Regions from separate parts of the Mojavia sp. genome, predicted to be linked through region 1. Evidence: predicted binding sites of a transcription regulator. Region 1 holds the regulator's gene; each other region holds the start of a gene.
What was found. Region 1 encodes NtcA, which controls nitrogen genes in cyanobacteria. Its sites were predicted from a motif close to TNTGTANNNNNNNNTACANA; they were not measured.

Region 1 (5,000 bases):
GTTTTACCAGCACCATTCGGGCCTAGCAACCCAAAAGTTTCCCCTTGGTAAACGGTTAAAGAACAGCTTTTAAGAGACAGAACTTTTTGATTCAGCCAAAAGCCAGTTCGATAAACTTTCCGCAACTCAGAAGTTAGGACTACTGGCGGAGTGTCTCTAGTATTCAGTAGAGCATCGGGCGCGTCTGCAACAGACTTCATCTTGGTTTAATTATCAATTAGCAATTACTAACTACCAAAGTCACACTTAGCTGTAACTCGGTATTAAATACAGGTTACCCAGTTGATAGCAATAACAAACACAACTAAGTGTGGCAATTATCGGCAACTGGGTAGCTAATTGATACACACAATGACTTTACAAAACTCCCTTAGAACTAGGAATCATGCCAGCACGACGGGGGTCTATCTCCACCGCTATCCGCATTGCTCTGGCAAACGCCTTAAATGTTGCTTCAATGATGTGATGGGAATTTATACCATCTAACTGACGAATGTGCAATGTCATTTGGCTGTGGTTCACTAATGCTACAAAAAATTCGCGTACCAGTTGGGTATCATAGTTTCCTACCCGCTGTGTAGGGATCTCTAAACCGTAACTGAGGTGGGGGCGACCAGAAAAGTCCAGTGCTACCTGAACTAATGCCTCATCCAGCGGCGCGAGGAAATTCCCAAAGCGATTAATACCCTTCCTATCACCTAGAGCTTTACTAAAAGCCTGCCCTAAAGTAATACCCACATCTTCGTTGGTGTGGTGGTCATCAATTTCCCAGTCTCCCTGTGCTTGGACATCCAAGTCAATCAGCCCGTGGGAAGCAATTTGATGCAGCATATGATCCAAAAATGGAATGCCTGTTGCAGCCTTACAAATCCCTGTACCATCGAGGTTGATAGTGACTTGTATATCGGTTTCGCCGGTAGTGCGATGGACAGTGGCAATCCGCAGGTTTGGAATTGACTGGTTGTGGTGTGAATTAATTTGGTAATCGCTGATTTGCATAGTTAATGGATACTAGGGGCTAGGGACTAGAGACTAGGGACTGGGGACTAGGAAAGAGTGCAGGGATAACTCACAGTCATTTCCTCTTTTCTGCCTCTTCTTCCCAATACCCAATCCCCAATCCCCAATTTCCTTACATTCCCATGATTTCATATCCTGCATCCACATATAGGACTTGTCCTGTAATACCACTGGACAGGTCACTACATAAAAAAGCCGCAGTATTGCCTACTTCTAATTGAGTTACTGTGCGTCGCAGGGGCGCAACTTGCTCGACATGATGAATCATATCTAAAATTCCTCCTACCGCGCTTGATGCCAAAGTACGGATTGGCCCGGCGGAGATGGCATTGACTCGGATATTTTGTGGCCCCATTTCAGCAGCTAAGTAACGTACACTTGCTTCCAATCCTGCCTTAGCAACACCCATGACGTTATAGTTAGGAATTGCCCTGACGCTGCCTAAATAGCTGAGGGTGAGGATACTTCCTCCTTCTGTCATCAAAGGTTTAGCTGCACCACTCAATTGCACCAGTGAGTATGTGCTAATTTGTAGCGCCGTGTTAAAGCCAGCGCGTGATGTTTGGCTAAAATCACCACTTAAATCATCTTTATTGGCAAAGGCCAGACAGTGGACGAGGATATCTAGTTTTTCCCACTTATTGCGGATTGTTTCAAAAGTAGATTGAATTTGTTCGTCGTTTTGGACATCACAGGGAAGAAATAAGCTGGGGTTAAGGGGTTCTACCAATTCAGCAACTTTTTTCTCCATCTTGCCTCGTTCATCTGGCAAGTAGGTAATACCTAAGTTAGCTCCGGCTTTGTGTAGTTGTTGAGCGATCCCCCAGGCGATCGAGCGGTTATTTGCAATACCTGTGACAAGGGCATTTTTTCCAGTCAGATTTAGCATAGCAATTGTTAATGTGAACAATCATTAGGAGCATACTAGAATCTGAGGCTAGTTTGTCTTTGTTTTTTACAGGATTTGTAAAAATGATTATTGGTAAGACAGTTTAATACAATAAAATTACTGATTAATCCTTTATATATTCTCAATTTATCTTGATTTTGTCTTTAAAAAACCTTTTTAATACAGCTAATTTAAGCCATATTCAAGGATTAATCACTAAAAATATCAAAAATTATGTATCATTATAAACAAATAACTATAAAGCATTAATTTTGAGTATAGGAAAGTACAGAAAGGTTGACGGTGCTTTATTGATTTTTCAGGTGTATTCTTAGGTAATCAGTTTTTGTTTTTCCGGCATTGGGTAGGGGAAGGGAGATGATCGTGACACAAGATAAAGCCCTAGCAAATGTTTTCCGTCAAATGGCAACCGGAGCTTTTCCGCCGGTTGTGGAAACGTTTGAACGAAATAAAACGATCTTTTTTCCTGGCGATCCTGCTGAACGAGTTTATTTTCTTTTGAAAGGTGCTGTTAAACTTTCCAGGGTGTACGAGGCAGGAGAAGAAATAACAGTAGCACTGCTGCGGGAAAATAGCGTTTTTGGTGTGTTGTCGCTGCTAACGGGAAACAAGTCGGATCGGTTTTACCATGCCGTTGCATTTACGCCTGTAGAATTACTGTCAGCTCCAATTGAACAGGTGGAGCAAGCACTCAAGGAAAATCCAGAATTATCAATGTTGATGCTGCGAGGTTTGTCTTCGCGAATTTTACAAACAGAGATGATGATTGAAACTCTCGCTCACCGAGATATGGGTTCCAGGTTAGTGAGTTTTTTGTTAATTCTCTGCCGTGATTTTGGGGTTCCTTGCGCTGATGGGATCACAATTGATTTGAAGCTATCTCATCAGGCGATCGCTGAAGCAATCGGTTCTACTCGCGTTACCGTCACCAGGTTACTTGGAGATTTGCGAGAAAAAAAGATGATTTCCATCCACAAAAAGAAGATTACTGTGCATAAACCTGTTACTTTAAGTAGGCAATTCACTTAAAAGCAATTGGGGGAAGCAGAGGTGACACGTATTGTGTTTTTAGAAATGGCACTAACATGGAGGTAAATCTAAAAAATTGAGTAAATTCGGCTATTGCCAATCCCTCGTCCCCCACAAAAAATGGTTGAAAGTAGTAGGCTGTATCTGGAAGCATTTCGGTAGCTGAAGATGACCACCGGGTACATCCTCATCGCAGCAATTTTAATTTTGGGAGGCATGCTTGCCACCGTGGGTGATCGTATCGGCACACGGGTTGGCAAGGCGCGCCTCTCACTCTTTAAGCTACGCCCTAAAAATACGGCTGTACTAGTAACGATTTTTACTGGAACTTTAATTTCGGCATCAACTTTAGCAATTTTATTTGCTGCTGACGAAGGGTTACGCAAGGGAGTCTTTGAGTTAGAAGATATTCAAACAGACCTCAGGAACAAGCGTGAACAGCTAAAAACCACGGAAGCTCAGAAAAGCCAAGTAGAGGGTGAACTTAACCAAGCAAGAAAGGAGCAAGTAAAAGCTCAACGAGACTTGCAGGCAATTAATCAGTCTTTACAAGCAGCTAATGCCAAACAACAGGCAACGCAAGCCCAACTCAACCGTACTATTTCTCAACAAGCCCAAACGCAAGCTCAACTCCAGCGCACTCAAAGCGAATTAGACCAAGTTGTAGCTCAATATCAAAAAGCAATAGCTGAACTTCAAAGCGTTTACGATCAAAGAAAGGCATTGCAGGCAGCAGTTGAACAACTCAAAACAGAAAGGCAACGACTGTACGCTGAAGCCAAAAAAGCCATTGATGAAGCCAAAACAGCTATTGAAAAACGCGATCGCGAATTAGCCAACAGGCAAGAAGCTATTGAACAACGGGATCAAAAGATTGCCAGTCTCGATCAACTAATTCAAAAGCGCAATGCCGAAGTTGCAGCAAGGGAGCAAGTAATTGCCAAACGGGAATCTCGCCTTAGAGAATTGGAAAGGCAGCAGAACTATCTAGAACAAGAAGTGGCGAGACTGGAAAAATATTATCAGTCGTACCGGGATCTGCGTTTAGGTAAGCTTGCCTTGGTTCGCGGTCAAGTTTTGGCTGCTGCTGTTGTTCAGGTTAACCAAGCTGCTGCGGCTCGTCAGGCAGTTATGCAACTGCTACAAGAAGCCAACCGGAATGCTAACCTCGAATTAACTGAACCTGGGGAAAATAGCGTAAATAATCTAGAGTTGCTGCATATTACCCAAGATAGAATTGAGCAATTAGTCAAGCAGATTGATGATGGACGAGAATACGTGATGCGAATTTTCTCTGCTGGTAATTACGTCAGGGGAGAAAAGCAGATAGAATTTTTTGCAGATACAGCGCGAAATCAACTAGTCTTTTCAGGGGGACAGGTATTAGCTACAACTACTGCCGATCCCAAAACCATGACATCTTACCAACTACGGCAACGACTGGATCTGCTGATTTCTGCTTCCCAATTTCGCGCTCGTAATGCTGGAATTATTGAAAATGTGCAAATAGATGGTACTTTTCTTCGCTTTGTTTCCCAACTGAGGCAATCCGATCAACTTATAGAAATCAAAGCGATCGCGGCAGAAGATACTTATACAGCGGGGCCACTAAAAGTCAAATTAATAGCAATAATCAACGGGCAAGTTGTTTTTAGCACCTGAAAAACAACCAACATATATTAGCAGGGTTTAATGAGCTTCTGATTATCTAATATCATTTCATAGCAACTTTAAATACGTAGTTTTGTTTGAAATTAAGTTAACAGCTTTTTGATAAAAACTTTGGATTCAAAATAAATATAACTTGGAGATGATAAATTGCCAGAAAGCTGAATAAGAAATTCGTTGTTACATTTTGAATTGTGAATTGTGAATTACTTATGACTCTCCGTGAATTCTCACCGACACAACCAGTCATTTTAGGCTTTGATCCCGGTCGTGATAAGTGTGGTTTAGCGGTATTAGGACTGGATCGGCAACTGCATTATCATCAAGTTGTATCTGCAAGCGAGGCGATCGCTACGATTGAAAAGCTACGTCA
Region 2 (5,000 bases), on a different contig from region 1:
CTTTGGGCAACTTTTACAGCTCGTGCAACATTGAGAATACCCAGCTTTTCCCCAATTTCCCAATGCGGGAGAATATTCTTGTTCTGAGGAATGTACTCATCACCCCAACGGCGAACTTCTACGTTCTCTTCCTCACTTTTACCGATGGGTGTAGATTCACTGGGTAAATTGGGGATTGCCAACAACAATTGCTCAATTTCAGCTTTGAGTTCTCTTTCTTGCGGTTCCAGTTCGCTTAATTGAGTTTTAATGGAGTTACCCTCATCTCGCAAAGATTGAATTTCTGGAGATTGAGGATTGGTTCCAGATTTAATCTTTTGTCCGACGATTTTACCAATTTCATTACTCCGGGCTTGGAGCTGACTGCGTGCCGCCTCTAGTTCCCGTTGTTGCTGATCTAGCTGTAATATCGGTTGAATGTCATATTTACCACTACGAGTATTCAACCGCTCTTGAATCAATTGGGGATTTTCCCGTATTTGCTTAATATCCAGCACAGATTTTTCTTTTGTCTTTCGCCTAGTATCTTCCTGCCAAAACATCAGCATATACTGATTTTGGCTTGCCATGACAGGAATTGCAAATACAAAAATTTTGCTCTGCCAATCTTGCCAATGATTAAATATCCCTTCTAAGGCCGAGTAATCCGATTGAGGAGCCACAGCGAGGCAATCAGTCCTGCAAAGTGAGCCATGACTGTGTTTGTGTTTGCCTGCACTACAAACATATCCAAACCACTGATGAATGGTTGGTTACCTTGAGGAGCAAAGAAAATTTGAGTTTGAGTAATGGCTCTGGCTGCTAGAGTTCCTACAATCGCCTGTGCCCCTAACAAAGTCAATAGTATTCCTAGCAAATTTACCATTATACCTAAGCGTAATACTTGTACAGTCTCGCTTTTACGCGGACGGTTGTTGGGATTAGCAGATAGCAATTGATTACCTAATCTCGTATAACGGTAAGCCAAATAAATACCTACACCCAAGGCAACCAGCCCACAAATTGCCAGAAAGATACCAAATCCCGCTCCTGCATTATTACCTGTACTACCAGGTCTTTGACTAGAGATAGCAAACAGCAGCAGAATTACACCAGAAACCACGCCTAGTACTAGCTGGAACCAAAAACTAATCCAACCTGTAAGACGGAACTTTTGGCCAATTGCCCGAAGATTAGAGGAAGACGCTGTAGCGTCAGAGTTTTGTGACATATTGGTAACCAATGTGCTAGGCGCTTCTACAGGGGCTGGGTATTAGGTATTAGATATTAGGTATCAGATATTAAGAAAACTCTTCTCTATTCCCCAGTATCCAGCCCCTAGTCACCATATTTTAAGGTCTGCACTGGCATAATTACTGTAAAAAAAGTGTTTATTAAGTTTTACAGACAAAATTGCATTTTACCTGTAAAATTTCTTCGATAGCAGCTTATGCTTAAGCAGTTCTAACCAGCTCGGCATCACTTGACACTAAGACGGCAGCAAAGCCAAGGTCTTAATCGCTCCTCACCACACCGTCTTGAGCTTGGGTAGGAACGCAGTATTTTGCGTTCCTTAAACTCACACACTCGTCCCACAACTTTAATCAGCGTGGGTCATCGTTTGATGTCTACCCTTTAGAAATTCTGCCTAAGTAGCGTTATATACTTAGCCTACTTCGGTAGCGCTGTATACTAACTACAAGCATTGTATATACCACCCTAAGACATTTTTTTAGCCATTCACTAACCATGAAACTTGAGGATATATATCAATTCTTTGAGAATCCTCCGCCAACTTACCTCTGTCAGGAACTAGCAGTTTGTTACATTCTGTATGTTTTACTACAAGGTGAATCCTACGGAACCGAGTTGATCCAGCGATTGGAGACTGAAAACCCAACCTATAGGCTTTCGGATACCGTGCTTTACAGTGCGATCAAATTTCTCGAAGACCAAAGAGCAATCACTGGGTATTGGAAAAAACTCGAAGGGCGGGGACGCCCTAGACGAATGTACCAAGTTTCTCCAGAATGGCAAGTTCAATCACAGGATTTAGCTCAACTTTGGTTAGACTACATCAATCAAAGGACAAATTAACGAATAATTGATAATGAATAAGTCTCCTCCAGTCAAACAGTAAGTACTTTTTTATGGATACTGCTATTCTGCCATCCACATTGCTGCTAACCTTTTTGTTATCGGTTGGGCTGTTTTTCTTTATTCGTGCCTCAACTAAAGACCGCACCCAAACAGCACAACTGATATCTGAGCAAGACGAAGCTACTTTAATGCCTCAATTACAAGAGTATTTTCGCTCCCGGTCTTATCGAGTGGCAGCGATAGACCGAGAAAAAAACCAAGTGACTTTTGAAGGGTTTGTTAAACCAAGCTGGTTTTTGGCAGTGTTTTTGACACTGTTGGCATCGATTGGTCTTGTTTGTCTATCATTGGTTTTATCACTGCTGTTTCCTAGCTTTAGTGCCTTGTTTGTAGGCATACTATTGCTGTCGCCTTTGAGTGGCCTTTTTTATTGGAAAAAAGCTGGAAGACTTGAGAAAGTATCGCTCAAATTGGAAGCCAGACCAAATGAGCAATACTCCTCAAGTAAAATGACTGTAATTGCCCATCGGGACGAACTCATTGAGTTACAGAGGGCGCTACAGTTAAAACTTATTGAATAACTATTGATGTTATCAATCATCCATTAGTATGAGATGCAGGCTTCTGACAAAATTTTCCGGAGACAGGCATTAGGGAGCTGAAAAGACAAGTAATAATATGTCAATTACCCTACGATATTATATCGTAGGGAAAAACTATATCTTTTGATAGAGCGTTCTGAGCAATCCACTAATTGAGCGTGCAACTTCGCTCTTGCTTATAGACACGTTTCGCTCTATTCTGACTCCCTTCTGCATGATCAGACTATAAATCAACCCGTGCAAACAAGCATGGTTTGAGATGAGTTGATTGTCCGATTACCTGGACTAGCTCTACTGGCAAATCAACTACAAACTAAAAAAATGAAAATTTGGCATAACATGAGCAATTTTGCCAGTTAAATGATTGTCAGAAGCCGTATGCAATACGTAAATTAAGCATTCGTGCGTCAGCGACTAGCCAAAGCTAATGTTTCCTGACCAGCAGGAGCTTCTAAGATCCTCAAGCTGGGAAACAAGAAATGATTTTCTTCTACGTATTGAGCACCAAATAGTCCTTTTTCTGCCCAAAAATAACGGTCTGTGGTGTGTTCGTTCCGCTTTACCAGTAGCAATGCAGGTGGGGCAATTCCTTCAGCTAGAATAAATTTTCTAGCTGCTGTAACTGGTTTTTCTTCGCCACTTTCGATGCTATATTGAGGCACGTGCTCTAGAATTCGCCGCCCTTCTTGGCGACGACGACTTTTGCGCTTCCGTCTCCTGGCCAACCTATTTTCCTCCTCTTTCAAGCTATAAATTGTAGTGTTAGCTACAAAATACGTCGTAATTATATAGGTTCTAGTTCAAAAAATCAACCGTTTTTCACCTTTTGATACAGCAAAAATAATATCTTTAATTTAAGGGCAGATAAATCAAAATTAGGAAATATATAATTTCCTGGCGCAAACCATTACTAAAAAGATTTAGTTAAGCTTTATTAAATGATCTGTGAAAAATTAAGCCTCTTCTTTAATGTACCCTCAAAGTCTGTAATTCTGAGCAATATTCTAAAAAATGTTAATGTCTGCCAGTTCTGATTTTGTTGCTCTGTGCCGAGAGCAAATAGCACTACTAACCCAAGGGCTTGGAGCATCGTTAAGTGTTGTCTATCTAACACAAGAATTGGTAGAAGCTCCTACAGATCAGGCGAAATTAATTCCTGTGGTGATTTATCCAGAGACGGCAATATTACCTCCAGGGGAGGATGCTACTGAGGCGACAGGATGTAGGCAACTTCAAGTAGGAAATATTTTGGCATTACCCCAGTATCCCAGAAAATTATTGGCACCAGGGTCGGAATCTTCTAGCTCATCACAGGAATCTGGGATGCCAGAGGAATATATGCTCAGTAGCAACCAAATGGTTTTGCCTCTAATCCATGAGGGTGTGATGATGGGGTTACTGGTGACAGGTAGGGAAGACAGGGCATGGAGTGAGCAAGAGCAAAATGAAATTCAAAGGATAGCCCAAACGCTGGCGATCGCCTGTATTTTGGATCAGCGTCGAGCATGGTTACAGCATGAGCTACATCAACAACAAATCCTGCAAGAACAGCAGCGCGATTTGTTAGATAATTTATTGCACCAGTTTCGCAATCCCTTAACAGCATTAAGAACCTTTGGTAAACTACTGATCAAGCGATTGCGGCCAGGAGATCCTAACCGAGATGTCGCAACCAATATAGTCCGAGAAAGCGATCGCCTCCAAGAATTATTGCAACAGTTTGATCAAGCTATTGACTTGACACAGGCAGATTTAGCTCCACTCTCGCTGCCAGAAAACCGAGAATTCGTAGAAGCGACTATTCAAAAAGAATCTAAACCAGCCCTTTTATTGCCAGGAACAGGAGATAAAGTAGCTGACTGCTCTTTAGCAGATTTGTTAACACCATTGTTAATCTCAGCTAAAGCTATTGCACAGGAACGAAATCTACAACTGATAACTAAAATTCCTCGAAATTTACCTTTAGTACGCGCTAATATCAAAGCATTACAAGAGGTAATAAGTAATATAATTGATAATGCCTTGAAATATACTCCTGCTGGTGGTAAGATTCTAGTTCAGCTAGGACAAAAAAAAGATAATTTTCAAGGAATTTCTATCAGTGACACAGGTCCTGGGATTCCTCCGCAAGATTTAGAACATCTTGGAGAGCGTCATTACCGTGGTGTACAAGCAAAAACAGAAATACCTGGCACAGGTTTGGGGCTAGCGATTGCCAAACAATTAATAGAACAAATGCAGGGCAAGATTGAAGTTTTTAGCCCTGCAATTAATTCGCTGATTACATCACCTAAGACACCGGGAACTACGTTTATTATT
Region 3 (5,000 bases), on a different contig from region 1:
AAGCTGCATAACGACGAGTCGTGTAAGCATTTCCGCCTGGGCGAATCAACTCTGGCTGTTCTTCAAATAATTTGGAACCAGCCTGCTTGACAATTGCAGCTGCATTAGAATTGATTGCTCCTGCTGCTTGTACTCGTGATGTACCACTTTCAAAGTATGATTTAAGGCTATCGATCGCATTGCGATCAAAATACCGTCCAGCTACGTCATAATTCTTAATTAAGCTTGTTACTGCATCGCGCATTCCTTTTTCTCCCAATCATTACTATCTATGGTTTGATATTAATTTGGCTGCTTTCATGCACCAGTAATTTTTTGTGCCAATTACAATATAGATTCGGCACAAAACAATCTATCCGCTACTTAAGGATTCTATGCCAAAGTTGCCCCCTCTGAGATGATATGTTCGAGTTTTGTACAGATGTTAGGGAAAGGTTAATATAAGCTGTAAACCAGACGATCTGTAACAAAAACTACAAATTTCTCTAATCTCCTATCCTTAGGATATTCCAGGTGTGTCACAATTGGGTTCAGCTCAGCAGGGTCAGCAGGCGTTGAAGATTCTAGTTTGAGTTTATTTAATTGGCAGAGAAGGAGTAACAATGACAACCCCACAAGAAGTCTTGAAACTGATTCAAGACCAAAAAATTCAGATGATTGATCTGAAATTCATCGATACACCAGGGACATGGCAACATCTCACCATGTACTACAACCAAATCGATGAAAGTTCATTCACTGAGGGCGTACCTTTCGACGGTTCCAGTATTCGGGGTTGGAAAGGCATCGAAGAATCAGACATGACAATGGTGCTTGATCCAAACACTGCCTGGATCGACCCGTTCATGAAAGAGCCAACGCTAAGTATAATTTGTAGCATTAAAGAACCCCGCACAGGCGAGTGGTATAGCCGTTGTCCTCGCGTGATTGCCCAAAAAGCCGTAGATTACTTAGTTTCTACTGGTCTTGGTGACACAGCATTTTTTGGCCCAGAAGCCGAGTTTTTCATCTTCGATGATGCGCGCTTTGACCAAACCGCCAACGCAGGCTACTACTACGTAGACTCTGTAGAAGGTCGTTGGAATTCTGGTAAAGATGAAGGCCCCAACCTAGCTTACAAGCCACGCTTTAAAGAAGGTTACTTCCCAGTTGCACCAACGGATACCTTCCAAGATATGCGTACAGAAATGCTGCTGACAATGGCGGCTTGCGGCGTACCCATTGAAAAACAACACCACGAAGTTGCCACTGGTGGTCAGTGTGAACTAGGTTTCCGCTTTGGTAAGCTAATCGAAGCTGCTGACTGGTTGATGACTTACAAATATGTCATCAAGAACGTTGCCAAGAAATACAGCAAAACCGTTACCTTCATGCCCAAACCACTGTTTGGCGATAACGGTTCTGGGATGCACACTCACCAGTCTATCTGGAAGGATGGCAAACCTCTATTTGCAGGCGATAAGTATGCTGGTTTGAGCGAAATGGCGCTGTACTACATTGGCGGTATCCTCAAACACGCGCCAGCACTGTTAGCAATCACCAACCCCACTACCAACTCTTACAAGCGCCTAGTGCCTGGTTATGAAGCACCTGTTAACTTGGCTTACTCCCAAGGTAACCGTTCTGCTTCTGTTCGGATTCCTCTTTCTGGCACAAACCCCAAAGCTAAACGGTTAGAGTTCCGTTGTCCAGACGCTACATCTAACCCCTACTTGGCATTTGCTGCCATGCTTTGTGCTGGTCTCGATGGCATCAAGAACAAAATCCATCCCGGTGAACCCTTAGATAGAAATATCTATGAACTCTCTCCGGAAGAACTGGCAAAAGTTCCTTCCACTCCAGGCTCTCTAGATAAAGCATTGGGAGCATTAGAAAATGACCACGCTTTCTTGACAGAAACAGGCGTGTTCACGGAAGACTTCATCGAAAACTGGATTGACTACAAGTTGGCTAACGAAGTTGAGCAATTACAACTGCGTCCTCATCCCTATGAGTTTTACCTTTATTACGATTGCTAATTGCCATAACTAGTGCCAGAAGGGACTGGGGATTGGGTACAGGGGACTGGGAACTGGGAACTAATATTTTTACTCTCAACTCAGAACTCTCAACTCAGCACTCTTTCAATTCAGAGGGCAGAAGGAAAGAAAGCTTATAAGTTAAGTTTTCCACCTATTGTTGCAACTTGATAATTCTTGCTGTCACGCTTTACTTGTAATTTTTTTTGCCACCCTATAGGGTGGCTTTTTTTTAGAGTTCATTACTGGACTGATGCAAAACCCCCTTTGTGGAAGGGGGAGTTTATCCATGTATTAAGGCTGAAACACCTGATTTCTCATTCATGGTGTATAAGTTCTAACTTAAAAAAATTCAGTTAAGATTTCTTACAGCCTAACTCATAGCAGCGTGGCTGCTGCCATAAATTACCCGTGTGGTAGGGTCAATCTTACCTTGAATGGGGTTCCAGTAATGGGATACTTCTTCAGGAAGACCTAGCTCCTGTGCGCTACGCATCAGCATCGATTGTTGACGATTCTTGACTTCTTGATATTGACGCGCCATGATTGCACGAGATTTCTCTTGAATAGACATACTATGGTTCTCCCTAAGCTTTTAGTTATAGATGATTGATTTACTCTTTCGATAATTAATATAGCATGAAATTCTGTAGCTAAAGTTACAAAATGCTTTTTAGTAACAAAACTTAATCTTTTCTAATTTTGATATTTTCCTTCAACACAAAGCGACGAAGAACTCCTTTGACTTAGCTCACCTAGCAATTGAATTAGACATCTTTCTTCAGGTTGGTATCAGTTGGAGAGATACACCTACCACTAGATTGATTATTTATTAGTTACGCTTATTTAGATTTGAGGAATCAGAGACCATAAACCTCCCTCATACTTATGCAAAATGCTTACATTCAGGTGATTTGAGCGATTTACCTAAATTCTAAAAATGACTTTTTGGGTGAGCCAGCGCTAGCGCTGTAGTAGAGAGAAATTAAGTTACCATCAAAAATAGCGAAAACAAACTTTATAAAACTTCATAAAACTATGACAGTTACTTACCCACGGAAATTTCAGAATGCGATGAGTGCGAGGGATATCCTCAAACAGGTAGTACGCGATCGCGAACTTCATCTGATTACCCTCAACCGTTACCGCTACAGCGAGCAACGCAGTTGCAAAGACCTGACTGAGGTAATTGAAAAACTCAATGGACAGCCACGGGAACTAGTGCGGGATTTGTCTCACCATGTCTCGGATGAAGCTCGTCATGCCATGTGGCTAACTGATTTGCTGGTAGATTTGGGAGCTGATGTCGGAACTCCCCCTGGGTCTTCCTATATCGATGAATTTGATCGTCTTTTAGATAAAGAATATTTGGATGCAAAAAATAACCTAGAGGACGGTATTATTGCAGCGTTGGCAGCGATTAACATTACCGAAAAAAGAGGCTGTGAGTATTTCTCAGCCCACATTTACGCCCTCAAGCAAGCACCGCAAACAGAAGAAAATATTAAAATCCGCGAAACCATTGAAAAAATTCTGCCAGAGGAAGCAGGACACGTCCGCTGGGGTAACCGTTGGTTAGCACAAATAGCAGATAAAAGTCCAGAACATCGGCAAAAAGTTGAGCAAGCCAAGCAAAAGTATGCGGCAATTGAACAAGCGGCATTTGAATCGGGAATGGATATCACTCTAGGTGCAGAACTGCGGCGGGTTGCCAAACTGGTAGAAGTGGCAAATACCATGCCCGTTTGGCAACGTCCCCAGTATCTAATGGAGCGCTTACCACAAACCTTATTAGCGCCAGAGTTGCAGTTTACTAGGATTCAGGTAGCACAAAAAGCTTGGCAGCGCGATCCTCAAGCATTTATGGAGAAGTTTGTGCCAATGTTCCTCAACGGTATTAAGGGCAAAGAAAATAACAGCAAAAAAACCACAGCTTGAAGAGGACGGGAGGAAATTTAATTTTCTGGTTCTCCGTGTCTATTAGTTTCTACGGCTTTGTGTCGGTCTACACTCATTAATTTTGATTTAGCAGACTACTAGGTAGGGCATATGCCTTACCTATTTTTTTTGCCGAAATTAATATCTGACGCAAAATGCAATTTGTAACAAAATCTGTAACAACAATAATATTTCAGCCTGTACGCGTCTAGATTGGTGAAAAATCTCAGGGTAATCCCTGAATAGACGGGTAATGTGCTTAAGGATATTCGAGATTATCAAATTCTATTTCTCTCCTTGTTCCTAGTTTTGGGAATTGGTACAAGGGACTGGACACTGCGACCGGAGTTGATTGGGGTGGCGATCGCTACTTGTCTATCAACTCAATGGATTTTTTCATTAATCATTGGCAAAGAACAAATGATTAATGTTCGTAGTGCCTTAATTACCTCATTGGGACTCAGCTTATTATTGCGGGCTGATAACTGGACAACGATGGCCTTGGCAGCAGCAAGTGCGATCACCAGCAAATTTATCTTCCGATTCGGTGATAAACATTTCTTCAATCCTGCTAATTTTGGCATCATTACCGCCTTGCTACTCACATCAGATGCCTGGGTTTCACCAGGACAGTGGGGTGAGGATTGGTGGTATGGGCTGTTATTTGTTGGGACTGGCGGCATGATTTTACAGCGCGTTGGTCGCTGGGACACTACAGCCACCTTTTTGGGTGCTTATTCACTGCTAGAAGCAATACGTAATCTCTGGTTGGGCTGGACTTGGGATGTTTACTGCCATCGTTTGATGAGCGGATCTTTGCTCTTATTTGCTCTGTTTATGGTCACAGATCCTCGCTCAATTCCCAATGCCCGAATTGGGCGTATAGTTTGGGCGTTGTGCATAGCCATAGTTACTTTTATCCTGCGGAATTATTTCTTTATCTCCACAGCAGTTTTTTGGGCATTATTTATTTTGGCTCCATTGACCATACTGCTAGATGCCCTTTGGTTAGCTCCCGAATATTCCTGGTCACAGGAAGACGAG

Region 2: a site for NtcA is predicted at 3,435-3,454, ahead of AC5JL8_RS12895 (DUF3155 domain-containing protein). Genes of this name have one in related genera too.
Region 3: a site for NtcA is predicted at 2,665-2,684, ahead of gifA (glutamine synthetase inactivation factor IF7A). Genes of this name have one in related genera too.

The regions. Positions count from the first base shown of each region.
Region 1 is NZ_JCACKA010000036.1:15,993-20,992, reverse strand. Features, by position in the region: gene AC5JL8_RS06425 (ABC transporter ATP-binding protein) at 1-200, opposite strand, end outside; gene hisB (imidazoleglycerol-phosphate dehydratase HisB) at 358-999, opposite strand; gene fabI (enoyl-ACP reductase FabI) at 1,133-1,909, opposite strand; gene ntcA (global nitrogen regulator NtcA) at 2,288-2,959, shown strand; gene AC5JL8_RS06405 (DUF3084 domain-containing protein) at 3,128-4,621, shown strand; gene AC5JL8_RS06400 (pre-16S rRNA-processing nuclease YqgF) at 4,840-5,000, shown strand, end outside.
Region 2 is NZ_JCACKA010000063.1:130,557-135,556, forward strand. Features, by position in the region: gene serS (serine--tRNA ligase) at 1-497, opposite strand, end outside; gene AC5JL8_RS12880 (DUF3611 family protein) at 632-1,210, opposite strand; gene AC5JL8_RS12885 (PadR family transcriptional regulator) at 1,729-2,076, shown strand; gene AC5JL8_RS12890 (cofactor assembly of complex C subunit B) at 2,130-2,660, shown strand; gene AC5JL8_RS12895 (DUF3155 domain-containing protein) at 3,089-3,406, opposite strand; gene AC5JL8_RS12900 (GAF domain-containing sensor histidine kinase) at 3,693-5,000, shown strand, end outside.
Region 3 is NZ_JCACKA010000089.1:19,744-24,743, reverse strand. Features, by position in the region: gene apcB (allophycocyanin subunit beta) at 1-244, opposite strand, end outside; gene glnA (type I glutamate--ammonia ligase) at 603-2,018, shown strand; gene gifA (glutamine synthetase inactivation factor IF7A) at 2,392-2,592, opposite strand; gene AC5JL8_RS26045 (ferritin-like domain-containing protein) at 3,057-3,956, shown strand; gene AC5JL8_RS26040 (RnfABCDGE type electron transport complex subunit D) at 4,212-5,000, shown strand, end outside.